DNA from 2 places in the Streptomyces sp. NPDC005374 genome. Region 2 is predicted to be linked to the other one. Evidence: riboswitches for the same ligand, from Rfam matches in the RefSeq annotation. Region 2 holds a riboswitch; the other holds the start of a gene.
The links. Region 2 has a riboswitch for glycine ahead of gcvP (aminomethyl-transferring glycine dehydrogenase). Riboswitches for the same ligand answer to the same signal wherever they lie in the genome.

Region 1: it holds a riboswitch for glycine, as region 2 does, so the genes downstream of both, gcvT (glycine cleavage system aminomethyltransferase GcvT) here and gcvP (aminomethyl-transferring glycine dehydrogenase) in region 2, are expected to answer to the same signal.

The regions. Positions count from the first base shown of each region.
Region 1 covers NZ_JBIAKA010000020.1:85,509-88,908, forward strand. Annotated here, with positions in the region: gene ACFYRX_RS38560 (enhanced serine sensitivity protein SseB C-terminal domain-containing protein) at 1-23, opposite strand, end outside; gene ACFYRX_RS38565 (enhanced serine sensitivity protein SseB) at 161-961, opposite strand; gene ACFYRX_RS38570 (AAA family ATPase) at 1,055-1,729, opposite strand; glycine riboswitch at 1,913-2,009, shown strand; gene gcvT (glycine cleavage system aminomethyltransferase GcvT) at 2,166-3,284, shown strand; gene gcvH (glycine cleavage system protein GcvH) at 3,383-3,400, shown strand, end outside.
Region 2 covers NZ_JBIAKA010000010.1:9,304-12,703, forward strand. Annotated here, with positions in the region: gene ACFYRX_RS25155 (DNA polymerase IV) at 1-920, shown strand, start outside; gene ACFYRX_RS25160 (PRC-barrel domain-containing protein) at 958-1,335, opposite strand; glycine riboswitch at 1,459-1,554, shown strand; gene gcvP (aminomethyl-transferring glycine dehydrogenase) at 1,730-3,400, shown strand, end outside.

The DNA of each region.
Region 1 (3,400 bases), on a different contig from region 2:
GTCGCGGTGCCGCTGGCGCTCACGTCTATCGCCCCTTCTTGGGAGTTGCCCCGAATATGAAACCAGCTTAAGCGCCCAGGAGCTCGGGACCTGTGCGTCGTCGGCGGGTGCGGGTTGTCTGTGGCTTGTCGCGCTTCCCCGCGCCCCTGGGTGGGTGCAGCTAGCCCTGCGTGTAGAAGGGCCGTACCTGTTCGCGCATCCAGTGCCCCACCGGGTCGTCCGCCACGTCCAGCAGGACCAGGTTCACCGGCCAGCGGACCGGCGTCCGGTGCAGGGCCCTGCCGAGGGCGTCCATCGGCAGGGTGCGCAGGTCGCCCTCCCACTGGGAGAGTTCGACGCCGACGAACATCACCGGGTCGGCCGTCTCGATGGCCGCCAGGCAGCGGCGGGCCGTCAGGACCACGCCCGTCGCCGCGAACTCCGCGGAGGCGGTGGCGAGGAAGTCGACCGGGTCGTCCTGCCAGTCCGGCTCGTAGAGCTTGACCCGGCCGCCGGTGTTGGGGCCGTCGAGGGGGGTGCGGCCCACCCGGCAGAGGTCGGCGACGGCGGCCGGGGGGAGCGGCACGCCGACCACGCCGTCGGGGTTCAGGGCGATGCCCACGTGCGGGGGCAGGCCGCGGGCGAACTCGACCGCCGGGGCGATGGTGCACGACAGATGGCTGCCGACGACCTGGCGGAACTGCTCCTCGGAGCTGAAGACCGGGACGAACGCCTGGCCGTCGATCTCCAGCGTGGGCAGGTCGAGGGGACCGCTGTGCGGGCCGCCGCCGTTCGGCAGGGGGATCCAGACGAAGCTGCGGCCGAGCACCTCGATGATCCGGGCGCCCGCCGAGGGCATGCCGAGGGAGGCCGAGAGCACCTCCTCCAGTTCGTTGCCCGGCCATCCGCCGTGCGGATGGGGGTGTGCCGTCTGTGCCGGAAACTCCGAGAAGTCCGCGGGGAGATCCGCCGGGAAATCCATCTGTCTGACCGCCTGCTGTGAACCCAGTACTGATGTGGCTGAAGGCTAGCGGGTGCGGCGGAAGGTGGCCCGGCCCGCGAAACTCCGCGCGCCTCAGCCGGTGAAGCCGATCCGCCGCAGGACGTCCGCCGCGTCCCGGTCGACCAGCACCGCCGAACCGCAGCCCTGGGGCAGGTCGCCGCGCTCCACGGCCCGGATCAGGCGGGCGGCGGCGCCCCGGTGACGCAGGAACGCGTACCTCGAGACGCCCCGGCCGCGCTCGCGCTGGCCCTCCAGCGCGGTGTCCGCCGTGACGTCGAGGAGCAGCAGGTGCAGGGTGCCGCCCCGGCGGCGGGCCTCGCGGGCCAGCCAGCCGCGCACCCAGGCCTGCGTCCCGCAGTCGTGCACGACGACACCCTCGCCGGAGCGCAGGGCGCGGCGCAGTCCGGCGTAGTGCGCGAGCCGGACCAGCGGGCGGTAGAGGGCGTACGGCAGGAAGCGGGACAGCCGGCCGTCCCAGCGGTCGCGGGTGTCCTGGGAGTCGATGCTCGTCCCCCTGACCGCACGCTTCATCAGGGTCGACTTGCCGCTGCCGGGCAGGCCGGTGATGACGACGAGGTCCCGGGGACCGAAGAGCAGGGCGTGCGGGCTGTGCCCCATGCGGTCGCGCAGGTCACGGACGACCGGCACCGGGCGCGGGCCGCGGGCCTCGACGGCCGGGGCCGCGGGCTGCTCGGGCAGCGCGATGGCCGAGGTCGTCGCGTACGCCGTGGTCCTGTTCACCGTCATCGTCCTCCTCCGGGGTCAGGGCTTCCCCTCCCCACCGAGCGTAAAGAGAAGGTAATGGATGATCTCCCGTGTTTCTGTACGCGTACCGCCACAAGCCGGTTACAGAAGGGAGGGCCAGGTGCGGCCCTGCCGCCCGCCCGCGAGGCGTGCAATGATGTCGGCGCCAACTGCATACCGGCCGTTTGAATCCGCGCGGGAGAGTCCCGGGTACATGTACCCGGGCGCCGAAGGAGCAAGTCCCTCCCTTGAATCTCTCAGGCCCCGTTACCGCGCGGGCGAGGCACATCTGAAAAGCGGGCCGCCGACTCGACGGCGGTCCCACCCACGGTGCAAGTCCAGGTCACTTCGTGATCAGGGCGAACCTCTCAGGTTCCGATGACAGATGGGGAGGAAAGCCCTCGCCCGTCATGCCTTGGATCCCTGGAGACAACGTCCGATGAGCAGTTCCGAACTCCGCTTCACCGCGCTCGATGCCCTGCGTCGTTCGCTCGGCGCGACCATGACCGACTTCGCCGGCTGGGACATGCCCCTGCGGTACGGCTCCGAGCGCGACGAGCACAACGCGGTGCGTACGAAGGCCGGGCTCTTCGACCTCTCCCACATGGGGGAGATCACGGTGAGCGGGCCGGCCGCGGCCGCGCTCCTGGACTTCGCCCTCGTCGGCAACATCGGCTCCGTCGGTGTCGGCCGCGCCCGCTACACCATGATCTGCCAGGCCGACGGCGGCATCCTGGACGACCTGATCGTCTACCGGCTCGGTGAGACCGAGTACATGATCGTCGCCAACGCCTCCAACGCCCAGGTCGTCCTGGACGCGCTGACCGAGCGCGCGGCCGGCTTCGACGCCGAGGTGCGGGACGACCGGGACGCGTACGCGCTGATCGCCGTACAGGGCCCCGAGTCGCCGGGGATCCTCGCGTCCCTGACCGACGCCGATCTCGACGGGCTGAAGTACTACGCCGGTCTGCCGGGCACGGTCGCCGGGGTCCCCGCGCTGATCGCGCGCACCGGCTACACCGGGGAGGACGGCTTCGAGCTGTTCGTGAAGCCCGAGCACGCCGTCGAGTTGTGGCAGGCGCTGACCAAGGCCGGCGAGGGTGCCGGCCTGGTCCCCTGCGGGCTGTCCTGCCGGGACACCCTGCGCCTGGAAGCGGGGATGCCGCTGTACGGTCACGAGCTCTCGCGGGAGCTGACCCCCTTCGACGCCGGGCTCGGCCGGGTCGTGAAGTTCGAGAAGGAGGGGGACTTCGTCGGACGCGAGGCGCTCCAGGAGGCCGCCTCGCGCGCCGCGGAGAACCCCCCGCGCGTCCTCGTCGGCCTGGTCGCCGAGGGTCGTCGCGTCCCTCGTGCCGGGTACGCCGTCGTCGCGGGCGGCGAGGTCATCGGCGAGGTCACCTCCGGCGCCCCCTCCCCCACGCTGGGCAGGCCCATCGCGATCGCGTACGTCGACGCCGCGTACGCGACGCCGGGCACGGCGGGTGTCGGCGTGGACATCCGGGGCAGCCACGAGCCGTACGAGGTCGTGGCGCTGCCGTTCTACAAGCGTCAGAAGTAACCCTGTAGGTGATGCTGAGCGCCCAGTCGCTGCTCACGCGCGCCTTCCGCAGTTCCCCCTTTCCTCACCACCGCCCCGCGTACAGGAGAATTCAGGCCATGAGCAACCCCCAGCAG
Region 2 (3,400 bases):
CCGCGTCCAAGATGCTCGCGAAGATCGCCTCGGAGCAGGCCAAGCCGGACGGCCTGGTGGTGATCGAGCCGGGTACCGAGCGGGCGCTGCTGGGGCCGATGTCGGTCCGGACGCTCCCGGGGGTGGGGCCGGCGACGGGGGACCACCTGCGGCGGGCCGGGATCCAGACGGTCGACGAGATCGTGGAGGCGGGCGAGGACGAGCTCGTACGGCTGCTGGGGAAGGCGCACGGGCACGGGCTGTACGCGATGGCGCTGACCCGGGACGAGCGGGCCGTGGTCGCGGAGCGGGAGACGAAGTCGGTGTCGGTGGAGGACACGTACGACGTGGACATCCATGACCGGGTCCGGGTGGGGCTGGAAGTGCAGCGACTGGCCGACCGGTGTGTGCGGCGGCTGCGGGGGGCCGGGCTGTCGGGGCGGACCATCGTGTTGAAGGTACGGCGCTACGACTTCTCGACGTTGACGCGGTCCGAGACCCTGCGGGGGCCCACCGACGATCCCGCGGTGGTGCGTGAGGCCGCTCTGCGGCTGCTGGAGGGGGTGGACTCGACCGGAGGGGTGCGGTTGCTGGGGGTGGGGGTGAGTGGGCTGGCCGACTTCACGCAGGAGGATCTGTTCGCTCAGGCCATGGAGGAGCGAATGGATCACACCGTCGAGGAGACGGCTGAGGACACCGCTGTGCAGGAGCCGAAGGAGGTTGCCGAGCGGCGGTGGGTCGCCGGTCACGATGTGCGGCATGCCGAGTACGGGCACGGGTGGGTGCAGGGCAGTGGATTGGGGAGGGTGACCGTGCGGTTCGAGACGCCGCGTTCCGAGCCGGGGCGGGTGCGGACGTTCCGGGTCGAGGATCCCGCGCTGGAGGTGGCTGAGCCGTTGCCGTTGGTGGAGGTCCCGGGTCTCCGGCCGCGTCAGGCGTGACGGGATCGTCCTCGGGTCGGTCAGCCGGGAGCTTCTCTCAGGCGTCGGCCTCCTCGGTGCCTGCCAGCTTGCCGAAGTCCCGGTCCGGGAACGGGGGCGGTGGGGCGAGGTCGAGGCCGTAGTGGTGATAGAGCTGGAGTTCCTGGTCGGGGGAGAGGTGACGGCCCACGCCGAAGTCGGGGGCTTCCTTGATGAGGGTGCGGTCGAAGGGGACGTGGAGTGTGCCCTCGATCACTTCGCTGGGGCCCAGGGGAACGAAGGCGTCCCGGGAGAAGAGGCCGGTGCGTATGGCCGCCCATTCAGGCACGCCGGTCGCGTCGTCGAGGTAGACCTCGTCGATACTGCCGATCTTGGCACCGTTGCGGTCGAACGCCTTGCGGCCGATCAGGTTGCGCGGATCGATGTCGGTCTGCACGGGCCCTCCACTTGGTCGCAACTCATCCGAAGCGGTCCTAAGCACTACGAAAGAGCACATCGGGGTGTGCGGCCACTCGAAAGCTCGGGCGTTGACCTCGCTGGTAGTGTTGCAGGCGGCTGTCGACCCCGTGCGGGAGAGTCCTCCGGACACCATCGGAGGCGCCGAAGGAGCAAATCCTCCCCGGAATCTCTCAGGCTCACGTACCGCACGGACGAGGTCACTCTGGAAAGCAGGGCGGGGGCCGACGGCTTCCGCTCTCACCGACGGTGAAAGCCGGCTGCCCTCGGGCGGCTGGTGAAGCTCTCAGGTTGAGATGACAGAGGGGGAGGCCGTCGGGGTACCCGTGCCGGGGCGCCCCTCGTAGGTCGCGTCTGACCAGGAGGCCTCCGCAATGACCGCCCATCGCATTCCGCTCTCCGCGCTCGAGCAGGGAATCCCCTTCGAGCAGCGTCACATCGGCCCCGATCACGGGGCTCAGGCCAAGATGCTCGCCCAGGTCGGTTACGGCTCGCTGGACGAACTCACCGCTGCCGCGGTACCGGATGTGATCAAGAACGCCGATGCCCTGGAGCTGCCCGGAGCGCGCACCGAGGCCGAGGTACTGGCCGAGCTGCGGTCGCTGGCCGACCGGAACCAGGTGCTCGACTCCATGATCGGGCTCGGGTACTACGGCACCTTCACGCCGCCCGTCATCCTGCGCAACGTGATGGAGAACCCGGCCTGGTACACGGCCTACACGCCCTACCAGCCGGAGATCTCGCAGGGACGCCTCGAGGCCCTGCTCAACTTCCAGACCATGGTCGCCGACCTCACCGGGCTGCCGACCTCCGGTGCCTCGCTGCTCGACGAGGGGACCGCCGCGGCCGAGGCCCTGGCGCTGTCCCGCCGGATGGGGAAGAACAAGAAGGGGATCTTCCTCGTCGACGCCGACGTGCTGCCGCAGACCATCGCCGTGATCCAGACGCGCGCCGAGCCGACCGGAGTCGAGGTCGTCGTCGCCGACCTCAGTGACGGGATCCCGGCCGCGCTCGCCGAGCGGGAGATCAACGGGGTGCTCCTCCAGTACCCCGGAGCCTCCGGGGCCGTACGCGACATCAAGGCGGTCGTCGACCAGGCTCACGAGCTCGGCGCGCTCGTGACCGTCGCCGCCGATCTGCTCGCGCTGACGCTGCTCAGGTCGCCCGGCGAGCTCGGGGCGGACATCGCGGTCGGGACCACGCAGCGCTTCGGTGTGCCGATGGGGTTCGGCGGGCCGCACGCCGGATACATGGCCGTGCGGGAGAAGTTCGCGCGGAGCCTGCCCGGGCGGCTCGTGGGCGTGTCCGTGGACGCCGACGGGAACAAGGCCTACCGGCTCGCGCTGCAGACGCGTGAGCAGCACATCCGTAGGGAGAAGGCGACCAGCAACATCTGCACGGCCCAGGTGCTGCTCGCGGTGATGGCCGGGATGTACGCCGTCTACCACGGGCCCGAGGGGCTCAGGGGCATCGCACGGCGGACGCACCGGTACGCGAACATCCTCGCCGCGGGCCTCACGGCCGGCGGGGTCGAGGTCGTGCACGGTTCCTATTTCGACACGCTCACCGTGCGCGTGCCCGCGAAGGCCGCCGAGATCGTCTCCGAGGCGCGGCAGAACGGCGTCAACCTCCATCTTGTCGACGCCGACCATGTGTCCATCGCCTGCGACGAGACCACATTGCGGGCGCAACTCGCCGCGGTGTGGGGCGCGTTCGGGGTCGAGGCCGACATCGAGGCACTGGACGCGGCCACCGAGGAGGCACTGCCGGACGCGCTGCTGCGCTCCGACGACTTCCTTGCCCATCCCGTCTTCCACCAGTACCGCTCCGAGACCGCGATGCTGCGCTACCTGCGCAGGCTGGCCGACCGCGACTACGCGCTCGACCGGGGCATGATCCCGCTGGGCTCCTGCACCATGAAGCTCAACGCGACCACGGAGATGGAGCCGGTCACCTGGCCCGAGTTCGGGCAGCTGCACCCCTTCGCCCCCGCCGAGCAGGCCCAGGGCTATCTGACGCTGATCCGGGAGCTGGAGGAGCGGCTC